Regions from separate parts of the Centipeda dianae genome, predicted to be linked through region 2. Evidence: riboswitches for the same ligand, from Rfam matches in the RefSeq annotation. Region 2 holds a riboswitch; each other region holds the start of a gene.
What was found. Region 2 has a riboswitch for cobalamin ahead of QU667_RS00150 (TonB-dependent receptor plug domain-containing protein). Riboswitches for the same ligand answer to the same signal wherever they lie in the genome.

Region 1 (3,113 bases), 650 kb from region 2:
ATCGGCAAGCCCGTCGCGATTGAGGTGGAACCGATTGTGAACTTCTACCGTGCGGAGGAAGCGCATCAGGAATATCTTGTCAAGCACCCGAACGGCTACTGTCATATCTCACCCGCGCTCATTGCAAAGATGCGGGAAAAACGCGCCGCCGCAGAAAATGCTGCGAGAGCGGAGGAGGGGGCGGTGCAGCGCACCTATGAAAAGCCTTCGGATGCCGAACTCAAAGAACGGTTGACGGGGATTCAGTACGCCGTCACGCAGCAAAAGGCGACCGAACCCGCCTTCCGAAACGAATACGATCACGAATTCCGCGAAGGAATTTACTGTGACATCACGACGGGCGAGCCGCTCTTTATCTCTACAGACAAATACGATTCCGGCTGTGGCTGGCCCGCATTCTCGCGCCCGATTGACCGTGCGCTCATCGCCGAGCATGAGGATCGCTCCTATGGGATGGTGCGTACCGAGGTAACGGCGGCGGGCAGCGGCGCACATCTGGGGCACGTCTTTGATGATGGTCCTGCGGCAACGGGGGGACTGCGCTACTGCATCAACAGCGCCTCCCTGCGCTTTGTTCCGAAGGAGGATATGGAACGCGAAGGATACGGGGAGTATCTCTATCTGCTGGAGAAATAAATAGGGCAGGAGAGAAGTCTATTGAGATGATTCGCAAAATATCTTTTTGATATATTGACAAGCCCTTCATTCAATGTTATCTTTATCGAAGTATTGAAAAACTTTATAGCATTGGATCAGGTACGAATGTTTAATAGAGAATCCGGTAAGGAAACTATTTCCAATGAAGCCGGAGCGGTTCCGCCACTGTAACAGTGAGCAGCCTGCATAGAAATGCCGACGGTATTTCATGGAATGTCACTGAGGATAATCCTCGGGAAGGCGCAGGTGAGCGATGAACTGGAGTCAGGAGAACTGCCTGATTGACAATCGCCGTTTGACCTGCGAGTGATGGGGATGGGGATTCAGACCCTTCTATTGTGTACAAATTAAGCCCTCTTCTGCTTTTGCAGGAGGGGCTTTTTACTTGTTCTTATGCTAAAAATATGAACATGGTGACGGTGTAGGGAGGGGATGAAAACAAAAGGTGAAAGCGGTAGTACCATCTCTGCACCGTGTCCGATACCTATCGTTACAGTGCGGGGCAGAATGTGATCGAGTGTGTCTATGAACTGGCGCGTGCGGTCTATCCCGAGCGCTTTGCGGATGTGAAGTAAAGGAGACTGCGATGCCGCTGCGGATGTTGGTGCTGAGTCTCACGGGGAACTGTAACCTTGCGTGTCGCTACTGCTACGCATCCGCGCAGGATCCTCATATGATGACATGGGAGACGGCGCATCGTGCCATCGACCTTGCGGCGGCGGGCGGCACGCCCTTCATCCTTCAGTTCTCGGGCGGCGAGCCGCTGCTGGCATTTCCTCTGCTGCGTCGGATTGCGGACTATATCTGTACCAATCGGATACGGGCGCGGATGGATTTGCAGACCAATGGCACATTGCTGACCGAGGGGATGGCAGACTTTCTGCACCATGCGGACATCGGCATCGGTATCAGCCTCGACGGCAGACCCGATGTTCACGATGTGTACCGCTGCTACCCTGATGGGCGCGGCTCGTCGATGGATGTGATCACGGGAATCCAGTGCCTCGGTCGACGCGGCATCGCGGTCGGTCTGACGTGTGTTGTCACGGCGGAGAATGTCGGGAGGCTCTCAGGGCTCATCGAGATGGCATACTACCTCGGTAATGTGCGGCGTATCGGCTTTGACCTCCTGCGCACACAGGGGCGCGGCACCGCTGTTCGCCCTGCACGCGAGGAGGAGATGGCACAGGCGATGGCGGAGGTTTTTGTGCGGAACGAACACCTTGGACGGCTGCACGGATACCGCATCGTGATTGCACAGGAGGAGCAGGGGAGGGGGCTTGCCGAACGCTCGGACAGCGGATTTTCCCACTGTTACGCGATGAACGGGGCAGGAGCGCACATTGACGCTGCGGGGCGCATCTATGCGTGCTCCTCCTTTGTCGGCGATGCGCGCTTTCTGCTCGGCGATGTGGAGCACGGCATCGACGTTCGGCGGCAGGAGGAACTGGCGCATGAGATGCAGGGTGCCATGGCGTTTTGTCGGGCGTGTGCGGATTTTTCGGCCTGCGGCGGCGCGTGCTATGCACGCAGGGCGGGGCAGGAGTATTCTGCCGCATCCGATGCTGAGTGTGCGTTGAAACGTGCGGCGATAAAGGCAGCAGGTGTATAGGAAGCACGGACAAAATCTGCACCAATCTGGTGGAACATCGGTGTAGATTATCGCAACCGCGACTTTGATTCCTCTCTGCTTGCACGCGGGATGGTAGGGCTTGAAGGGCCGTCCGATGCGATTGGCAAATTCCTTCCTACGGATAACTACTGGGTCGTCGATCTCGCGATGAACTATCGGGTCGCCGATGCAACGAAGGTTTATCTCAAGGTGAACAATCTGTTTAACCAATTCTATGCTGAGAAGTCCAACGCACGTGCTTCATGGTGGGGCGCAGCCGAACAGTGGTGGACGGCACCCGGACGCAACTTCATGATCGGTGTCGAGCAGAGTTTCTAACCGAGGATAGGATTGAGGAAGCACTGGTTGGACGTGGTATGCGCACTGTCAGTCAGTGCTTTTTTCCAGAAAGGAAATCGGAATGAAAAAGAGGGTGACATACCCCTTTGCTGCTATCGTTGGACAGGAGGAGATGAAGACGGCGCTTCTCCTCAGTATTGTGATGCCGTCACTCGGAGGTGTGCTCATCAAGGGGGAGAAGGGGACGGCGAAATCCACCGCCGTCCGCGCCGCCGCCGCACTCCTGCCGGATTTGGACGCAGTGCGCGGCTGTGCTTGTCACTGTGATCCTGCGTCTCCCGAACTCTACTGCGATGCCTGTCGCAGCAAGCAGCAGGAGAACGCTTTGCTTCCCACGGAGAAGATCCCCATGCGCGTGGTGGAGCTGCCCGTCAGCGCGACGGAGGATCGCGTCGTCGGGACACTTGACATGGAGATGGCGATTCACTGTGGGCGCAAGGAGTTTGAACCCGGTATCCTTGCAGCGGCGAACCGCAACATCCTC
Region 2 (3,113 bases):
AACGATAAATGAGAAAGCCCCGCCTTGCGCTCCAAACTGCAGACGGGGAACTTCTCGCGTGTATAAGGGGCAACCGCTGAGCGGCAGTGCCCTTTTTCTATGCTTATTTTACTTCAATTCGAGCAGTTCGTCAAGGCTTGCACTGCATACATTTGTTTGCTATAATGAGAAAAGGCACTGATAGGCGCAGTGGCAACTCAGCCCCCGAAAGGGGGGATCTGCATGGAGACCTACGAGTTCTTGACGTTTCTCGTTGTGTTCACCATCTTAGTCTTATCCGTTAAACGATAAATGAGAAAGCCCCGCCTTGCGCTCCAAATCGTAGGCGGGGTAATCTCTGCTATAACATTGGGGGCAACCGCTGAGCGGCAGTGCCCTTTTTCTATGCTTATTTTACTTCAATTCGCGCAGTTCGTCAAGGCTTGCACTGCATACATTTGTTTGCTATAATGAGAAAAGGCACTGCTATCAAAAACGGTAGGCGGCTAATCTCGCCCCCGAAAGGGGGAATACACATGGATACCTATGAGTTCCTATCATTTCTCGTAGTATATACCATACTGATTCTGTCAGTAAAAAGATAAATGAGAAAACCCGCCTTGCGTCTCCAAACAATAGGCGGGGATTCTCTCCGGTTATATAGGGGGCGGCCGCCCATCGGCAGTGCCCTTTTTCTATGCTTATTTTACTTCAATTCGCGCAGTTCGTCAAGCATCTGACGCTCTTCCCACCTCTGTTCAAAAATTGAGAAGAAATCTCTGTTAATATAGGATTGACAAAACATGAAATATAAAATAGAATGATGTCAATTTGTATAAAACTATATAGAAAACAGGTGCCCGTGAGGGCTTAATAGGGAATTTGGTACAAGCCAAAGCGGTCCCGCCACTGTGAGGAGGAGCAGAGCTGCATGGGAGAAGTCCCGTCACTGAGGAGCGATCCTTGGGAAGGCGCAGCCGAGCGAGGAATCCGAGCCAGGAGAACTGCCTGTTTTGCGCGACCTGTAAGGAATCGCTGATAAAATGAAGTCTGTCAGATTGGTGTAGATTTTTTGTCTGAACAAGGAGATAAACCGGACGCATAGCCAAAGCTATGTGGAGGATTTGTCGACACAGTGCAGGCAAAAAAGATACGTCAAGATGGCATGGCTGAATTTATCAGTGCTTCCGGTAATCCACGAGCGATGGGGAGGGGAGCCGATACCGTGGCAACGCGGCGGCTTTCTTTGTGTGGGAAGCCTTTTTTTATGCAGTCGGTCAGCAATGCCGGAGGGTGTTGCATGGGATGGAAGGGCTATGCCCGATCAAGGAGGAAATGACGAATATGAAGAAGAGACATCTTACGCTTGCAGTCCTCGCAGGGCTCTTGTCCACGGGGGGGGGGCAGACCTCTGTCTATGCGGGACATGATGAGAATCTGCAGTCCTACACGATTGATAATATCGTGGTCGAGGCGGAGCAGACGATCAACCAGTTCGGCGACACGGTGACAGAGCAGTCCTACTACCGCACGGGCGGCGATGTGAAGGTCATCACGCGCGAGGAGATCGAGAAGCGTCACTACACGGATCTCACCGAGGCGATCAAGCGTATCCCGGGCGTGACGTTCCAGAACCCCGGCTATCGCGGCGGCGAGTACGGGTACCAGACCTATAACAACGGCGTGCTTATCAACGGCGACTCGCGTGTCGTCATCCTCATCGACGGGCGGCGCGTGGACAACCTCACGAGCACCCGCTTTAACAGTCGGAGCACCTCGGGCAGCAAGTCCACAGGGGTCAACCTCGACCAGATGCTCGGCATCGAGAGCGTGGACAAGATCGAGGTCATCAAGGGACCCGGCGCATCCGTCTATGGACCGGACGCGACGGGAGGTGTCATCAACATCATCACGCGCAAGGGCGCAGTCGAGCAGAAGGGGACGCTCGATCTTTCCACAGGCTCGTGGCACAAGCACAACTATGCGCTCACCCTCTCGGGTGCGCTGCAGGACGATCCGACCTTCCACTATTTCGGCACGGTGACAAAGACGATGAGCGGTGATACGGAGTATGTGGACGGCGAGACGGGCAGGACAGGTACGCTCGGCGGCTCGCGTTGGAAGGAAGAGGCGGTCAACATCCGTCTCGACAAGGATCTCGGCAAGGAGCAGAGCATCAAGCTCTGGTACAACTACAAGGCAGGCAAGGATGGCTACCCGATCTCGACGCCGCGTCTCAAATACTGGAATCAGGACGACTGGGAGCGTATTATCTTTGCAGCTGCCGTTGGCAAGCTGAACAGCAGTAATCAATTGGTCGGCGATCCCGCATTCGGTGACGCAGACAACCCGGGTTACGCGAACCTATATGCACTTGATGGCAAGGTATACAACTCGTTCAGTCGGTTTAAGAATAATGACTGGGAGCTGAAGTGGACATTCGACAAGGACAATGGTATGGAGAGTTTTGTTCGCCTCTATTACCAGAATCATCGCTACTCCTCTCGTGATAAATACAGATGGTCACTTAGTGATGACCCCGCCGCAGACTATCAGGCACGCTTTCCGGGCGGTGCGACGGCTGCCGAGCTGAAACAGTGGATTCGTGAAAATCTCGCACCATTCCCGGGCGGCGATCCGGCGAAGGTGCAGGAATGGCTGGAGAAGACCGACGGTACAGCCACAGAGCCGACGGGATGGCAGAAAGAACGTAATCAGGGCGTTCAAGTGCAGTATGCGCGAGCAATCGGCAAGAACGATGTTATTGCGAGCCTAACCTATGATCGTGCTAAGACTGTTGAAAAATACTATAGCCGGCGTACAAGAAAATATGTGGAATCTACAACGAGCCGTAACACGGTGATCGGCTATGTGCAGGACAAGATCCACATCACGCCGAACTGGGACCTGACCCCGGCGCTCCGCTATACTTACTACTCGGATTATGATTACACGGGCAATGCCGGATTCAAGGGAAAAGGAAAATCCCATCTCATCACACCTGTGCTCAATACGGAGTATCTGATCGATGATACGCTCAGCGTATATGGCGGTTGGACACAGATCTATCGTCCCGTGCGGCAGGGAGACTATACGACACTGCACGGCATCTACAAGACGCCGCTCGAAAATGA
Region 3 (3,113 bases), 800 kb from region 2:
CATACACAAAAACATCCGGCAGAGAATACGAATCCTTATTCTCAGCGGCTGCGCCATATACGACCGGCAGATGGACGGACCCTGCAAGCAGAATACTGAGGAGAACGGCTCTTTTTTTCATGAGAATCATCCTTTCCAACATTCATGGAGATACATATTATTCTAGGTTCGATATGACCTTTGAACCGCCCCCCTTGGTTTCCATATCGCATTCAATGTCCGGATACAGACCTTTTGCAAACAGGCAAAGCCCCTTTGCTGTGCGCAGCCCGGGCATATACATATACTCCACAGGAATTGGGTAGACGCGGTTTTCCCGCACGGCTTTGAGCGAACGGTATTCCGGATGATGCATCAACTGATCTGCAAAAGAAGCCGTATGCTCATCAAAATATTCCACAAAGATAACATCCGGATCTAAGACCAATAAAGTCTCCGCGTCGCGAAACTGCACATCTGTCGCCATACGAGCACCGAGTGTGTGCAGAAAATCACCGACAAGCCAACGCGCATTATAGTTGATCACATATTTTGATGGTGAGCCTTCCAGAACGATGACACGATCCTGCCTTTTCCCCGCTGTTTGTTCCCGTATCTGCCCAATCTGAGCGGAGATGTCTGCTGCAATCGCCTCAGCTCTCTCCGGACAGCCAAACACGATACCAACATCACGTATGTAGCGGAGTTCTTTTTCGATGGTCTGTTTCTCTCCGGTATTTGATGTCACAGGAATATAGGTAGCTACACCACGTTTGTGCCACCATTCTGTCGATCGGAGTCTCCGCTCAGAAAATGCGGATTGCCGTGCGAAAATCAGATCCGGTTCCGCGGCCAGAATCATTTCCAAACTTACTCTCTCCGGAGCAATTTCCTGTATTTTGGCAAATTCCTCCGGATACCGCTCCTGTAAATCAGTCGTATGCGGAGGCTCCATACAGGCTAATACGATGCGATCTGCCAATCCCAACGCCAAGAGGATTTCAATGTTGTTCCAATCCATCACCACAATCCGCTGCGGTTCACGCGTGATGACCAACATCTCCTGCTGTCCTCGTGAGTTATAGGTCTGCACACTGCGCACCGTCGTCTGTCTCTCCGGCAGAACATCATGAATCGGTAAAGATGTTGTTGTAAATTCACGTAAAATAAAGATCGTGCAAAATATCACAGCGAAAAGAAAAAACAATATCCCAAGATCCGATATGTGCTTGTATCTGCGACATCGACACATCAGATCATACGCCTCTCCTTCTGCCTGATCCCCATTACCTTTTTCTCGTTATGCTTTCGAGCAAAAGATGCACACACCATGTAACAAAAAAAGCCTTCTTGCTCTCCGGCAAAAAGGCACACGAAACACACAAAGATAATCGCGCCTTCCTGTCTCTCGCAGGGACGATACAGCGTTCCAATCGGGCAGTTCTTCTGGCTCTGCTTCCTCGTCTTCCCCGCCTTCCCGGTTTCCCAGTGACATATTGAGGTCGACTCTGCATTACAGCTGCGGGACAGCGCAGGTCTTGCACCTGCTTCTCTATTCAGGAAACACGGATAAATTCAGCACCGCCGTCTTAGCACATCTTTTCCGCCCTGCCATCGTCAACAAATCCTCCACATAGCCCTACTATGCGTCCGGTTTGTTTCCTTGGCAGGACAAAAAATCTGTACCAATACGACGGACTTCATTTTATCAGTGATTCCTTGAGCGCAATGCGCACCCGATTGGCAAAATATTGAATTATATTTTTATTTCAAAAAGATAAGCCTAGATTATCATACTGTTAATACACTGTCAAGTTGAATTGTGATGCAACAATACAATCAAAAACCTCATTTATTCTACTTTCTCGATTGCCGATATGTCGTCATTTTTCTTTTGCATAATTTTTTAACGAAAATTTATTTTACAATAAAAAAAGCAGATGTTATAATAGCCGACGATTATGTTGCTTGGATGAAATGCGGTGTTTCGTCCCGATGATGAAGGAGGAATAATTATGGCGTATTGGAAGATGCTCGGCAGGAGAAACAAAAAGAACATGGTTCTTGCCTCTATGCTGGCGGTAAGTGTCCTATCGAGTGCGACGGTATGCGCGGCGAAAACGATTGAGAAACATACGAACGGCAAAGCCTACGGCCGTACGATGCACGACGACCAAAAAGAAGTATGGAATGAGGATGTCACGGTCAACGTCTCCGGCAATGGGGGCGGCCAGTGGTACAACAATGTGACGGGGCTGTACCTCTTGGAGGGCGCAGATCTCACGATCAACGGCGACTTGAAAATGGTGGTGAAAAACAAAAATCCGGCCACGCGGGGCAAATCATCGTCCACCTCGGACATCGCACATTACTATATGAGCGGCATCTATGCGGGTTACGGCGGGTACTCGTACGGTGAGCAGCACGGGGATACAAAATGCACAATCAACGGCAACGTGGATATGGACATTGTAGGCGTGGCGCTCCAAGCCAATAAGGACGGATACATCACCGTGCGCGGCGGCAAGATCGTCACGCACGCACTCACCACATCCGATACCTATGCGATGCTTGCCGAGGAGGGCTCGGTGTTCATGAATACCGGTGCCGATGGGAAGACTCCGGGGACAGCAGACGTGGATGTCTATGGCAACCTCGGGGTGCTGCACAAAAACTATGGCATCGACCCCAATCCGGACGCACACGGCTCTTTCGTCTCCATTGGTCTGACCACGGCAAAGTCGAAGCTGACCGGCGGTGTGCTCAACGAGTTCGCTGAAAACGGACAGAACAAACATCACGCCGGTGTCGATATGTACCTGAAGAACGGTGCCGTCTGGAACAATCAGTGGATCGGCGCGGAACGCGTGGCGGCTCCCAACCGGGCGGACAAAAACACCTATCTCTACACAGGAAGCAAGGTGAGGAACCTTGTCGGCGGGGCGTCGGAGGCGGAGCGCGGACACATCCACCAAAAAGACACGCGCCCCATTACCGTAGATAACTACAGCGGTCATGAGGCGGTGCATTATGGTCGTGCGGCGGACGGCAGTCTCGTCGGAGGGAATTTCGTCGTCAACCATGCCGCCGCAGGTTCGCAGGTGACGCTCTCCGCACAGAATCCGACCATCGGC
Region 4 (3,113 bases), 850 kb from region 2:
CGGCTGGAGTACTGCGAGAAATTCGCCTGTACCATGCGGATGAGCCCAAGGCGCGGAAGTGCCTCCAAGATGCCGAAATAATTCGGCAAAAAGAGTGGAGTCATCGCCTCAAACAGATAGCAGTCTGCCGCGCGCGCACGCGCAATCAGCTCCTCTGTCTCCGCAAGCGTTGAAGCAAACGGCTTCTCCACAATGACATGCCAACCCGCCGCAATTGCCTGCCGTGCATAGTCGAAATGTACGCTGTTGACAATGCCGAGATAGACAAAGTCCGCCTCGTGCGCCGCGAGCATCGCACCGTAGTCCGTCGCCACCTGCGGTACATCGAACTCCCGCGCCAGTTCCTGCGCCTTTGCACGGCTCTGCGGGCGCGCACAGATGGCGACGACCTCAACATCCTCTACCTGACGCAGGGCAGTAAGAGCTTCCCGCGCAATCATTCCCGTACCGACAACCGCTATCTTCATCTCTCTGTTCTCCTTGTCATGCGGGACTTCCGTACCCCACACTATAAACACTGCTCCCTATTATAGCAGGGTATGCGTACAAAGAAAAGGGTCTGCCGCAGAAGTGAAACACTTCCGCAGCAAACCCTTCACCGCACAAAGTACGGATACGAACCGCTCTTACTTCATCATCTTGATATGATCTGCGTCCGCACCCTTATTTCCCTGCAGCGCATCCCATGCGTCGTCGGCACGCTCCACATACATATCGCGGATCATCTTGTTCTCACCAATCCCGTGGAGATAGGCATCCACCTTGTAGCCCTCGCTCTCGAGAACACTCTTGTGCGAGTCCGCATCTTTTCCTGCCATGTCGTTGTGCGCATGATCGCCCGCAACCATCATGATCGGCATGAGCGTCACATTCTTAACCTTATTCGCCTTGAGCTTCGGAATGACATCCTCGAGGCTCGGCCACCCCTCGACCGTATAGACATAGACGTTCTTATACCCAAGTGCGTCCAGCTTCGCCTGAATGACGGCATAGTATGCGTTGGAGACGTGCGGCGTGCCGTGCGCCATCAGGAGCAGCGCCTCATCCTTCCCCATCTTCGGGAACTGGCTGGAGACCGCCTGGAGGAATTCGATCACATCATCCGGCTGCTCCTCCTGCCCCTGCCAGTACATGAGCGACGTGCCACAGGTCATCGTCTTGAACTGCTCCTTGTACTCATGGAACACGGCCTTGACGTAGGAGTACTCCATGCCCGGGATGACATCGAGAGAGACGAGCGCCACACGCGAGTAGCCGTCCGCCTTGAGCTGTGTGAGCGCCTCCTCGGGCGTTGGGTACTTCTTGCCCTCGTTCTTTGCAATGCGGTCAATAATGATGTGAGATGTAAACGCCGTCACAACCTTCACGCCCGGATGCGCCGCCTTGATTGCATCCACCGTTGCCTCGATCGTCTTCTCACGCGTCTCCTTGAACGTCGTGCCAAAGCTCGTCACAACGATGGCATCCTTATTCGTGTAGTTCGCCATCTGCGGGTTCTCATACTTCAGAACACCGATTTCCGATGCCTCCATGAGTGCGGGTGTCACCGTCTTGACCTCGGGATTGAGCTCATACGACGCCTCCGCCGGGCTGTAGGAAAAGCCAAGGACCGCCGAGCAGGCAAGCGACGCAACCAGCATTTTCTTCCAATTCTTCATCCGAATTCCTCCCAAAAAATATAAAGAAAGGCTTTCCTGCAGGAGCAAGAAAGCCTCGTGAATCATCTTCACGAATCCCCTTCCTGTCGCTCGCAGGTCTGTGCCTTCGGCACACGGTGGATTGTCAGACAGGCAGTTCTCCTGGCTCGGTTCATCGCTCCCCTGCGCCTTCCCAAGAGGACATCCTCCCAGTGGCATCCTTGCAGGTTCGCTCCCCTCACAGTGGCGGGACCGCGCCGGCTCGTCCGGCTTCTCTATTAAGCACGCGCTACTGCGCTGCACCTGTCTCCCATTCATTTATAAAACTATACATAGAATACATCGTTATACACAGATTGTCAATCGTTTCACACCTTTATTTCGCAGCCCGTTCGATATGTATTCTGTTGCAGAAAAAAGGAGCCCCTATTCCTCCGGCGTACGCACCGTACGATTGATTGTGGTAAGTCCACGATAGACCGTACCGATGTCGAGATCGTCGCCGCGCGACTCCATGTATTTTTCGAGCTTTCGCTTGACGCGTTGGAGCGCGTTGTCGATGGATTTCACCTGCCGGTGCAGATCGACAGCGATCTCCTGATACGATTTGCCGTCAAGGTAACTCATGAGCACGCGCCACTCAAGGTCGCTCAGAATCTCCTCCATCTTCTGTTCAATGTCGATGAACTCCTCATGACTGATGACCAGCTCCTCGGGGTCGCTGATGCGTGCGCCCGACAGCACGTCGAGCAGGGTGCGGTCAGAGTCCTCATCATAGATGGGCTTGTTGAGGGAAACGTAAGAGTTCAGCGGGATGTGTTTCTGCCGCGTCGCCGTCTTGATCGCCGTGATGATCTGGCGTGTCACGCAGAGCTCGGCGAAGGCACGGAACGACGAGAGTTTGTCCTCGCGATAGTCACGGATCGCCTTGAAGAAGCCGATCATGCCCTCCTGCACAATGTCCTCGCGGTCTGCGCCGATGAGAAAGTAGGAGCGTGCTTTGGAGCGCACGAAATTACGGTACTTGTTGATAAGGTAGTCGAGTGCCTCGTCGCCGTCGCAGGAGCGGATGTGCGCGAGCAGCTCCTCGTCGGAACAGCCGTCATAGATGCTGTTCTCTGCAGCCGCCTCCTCCGCCTCACCTGTTTCCGCATCCAGTTCGACGGACTCAAGATCATCCGATTCTGCCTGCTCCTCATCCAACACAGACGTTTGCTTCTCGCCGTAAAAAATCATACGATTGCTCCTACAAATGTCCTATGATCCTTTAATATTATACCCCTGTTGCAAAAGCTTCGTCAAGATCCCCCGCGTTCAAAGGCGCTCACGAATGACGACTTTCTCCTCCGCATCGTTGTCATGAAGCAGAACGGACACATCCTCAAGTGCGGCGGTCGGAACATTCTTGCCGACGAAGTCCGCGCGAATGGGCAGTTCCCGATGCCCACGGTCGATGAGCACGGCGAGTTGGATCAT

Region 1: it holds a riboswitch for cobalamin, as region 2 does, so the genes downstream of both, QU667_RS03235 (ABC transporter substrate-binding protein) here and QU667_RS00150 (TonB-dependent receptor plug domain-containing protein) in region 2, are expected to answer to the same signal.
Region 3: it holds a riboswitch for cobalamin, as region 2 does, so the genes downstream of both, QU667_RS08005 (ABC transporter substrate-binding protein) here and QU667_RS00150 (TonB-dependent receptor plug domain-containing protein) in region 2, are expected to answer to the same signal.
Region 4: it holds a riboswitch for cobalamin, as region 2 does, so the genes downstream of both, QU667_RS07740 (sirohydrochlorin cobaltochelatase) here and QU667_RS00150 (TonB-dependent receptor plug domain-containing protein) in region 2, are expected to answer to the same signal.

The regions. Positions count from the first base shown of each region.
Region 1 covers NZ_CP128650.1:672,680-675,792, forward strand. The annotation lists gene msrB (peptide-methionine (R)-S-oxide reductase MsrB) at 1-636, shown strand, start outside; cobalamin riboswitch at 738-952, shown strand; partial or broken gene QU667_RS03235 (ABC transporter substrate-binding protein) at 1,119-1,232, shown strand; gene QU667_RS03240 (radical SAM/SPASM domain-containing protein) at 1,244-2,269, shown strand; partial or broken gene QU667_RS03245 (TonB-dependent receptor plug domain-containing protein) at 2,300-2,608, shown strand; gene QU667_RS03250 (magnesium chelatase ATPase subunit I) at 2,691-3,113, shown strand, end outside.
Region 2 covers NZ_CP128650.1:27,365-30,477, forward strand. The annotation lists cobalamin riboswitch at 817-1,005, shown strand; gene QU667_RS00150 (TonB-dependent receptor plug domain-containing protein) at 1,324-3,113, shown strand, end outside.
Region 3 covers NZ_CP128650.1:1,622,436-1,625,548, forward strand. The annotation lists gene QU667_RS08000 (TonB-dependent receptor) at 1-130, opposite strand, end outside; gene QU667_RS08005 (ABC transporter substrate-binding protein) at 158-1,231, opposite strand; cobalamin riboswitch at 1,399-1,583, opposite strand; gene QU667_RS08010 (autotransporter outer membrane beta-barrel domain-containing protein) at 1,995-3,113, shown strand, end outside.
Region 4 covers NZ_CP128650.1:1,568,309-1,571,421, forward strand. The annotation lists gene QU667_RS07735 (Gfo/Idh/MocA family protein) at 1-467, opposite strand, end outside; gene QU667_RS07740 (sirohydrochlorin cobaltochelatase) at 627-1,658, opposite strand; cobalamin riboswitch at 1,773-1,959, opposite strand; gene sigH (RNA polymerase sporulation sigma factor SigH) at 2,064-2,873, opposite strand; gene pyrR (bifunctional pyr operon transcriptional regulator/uracil phosphoribosyltransferase PyrR) at 2,952-3,113, opposite strand, start outside.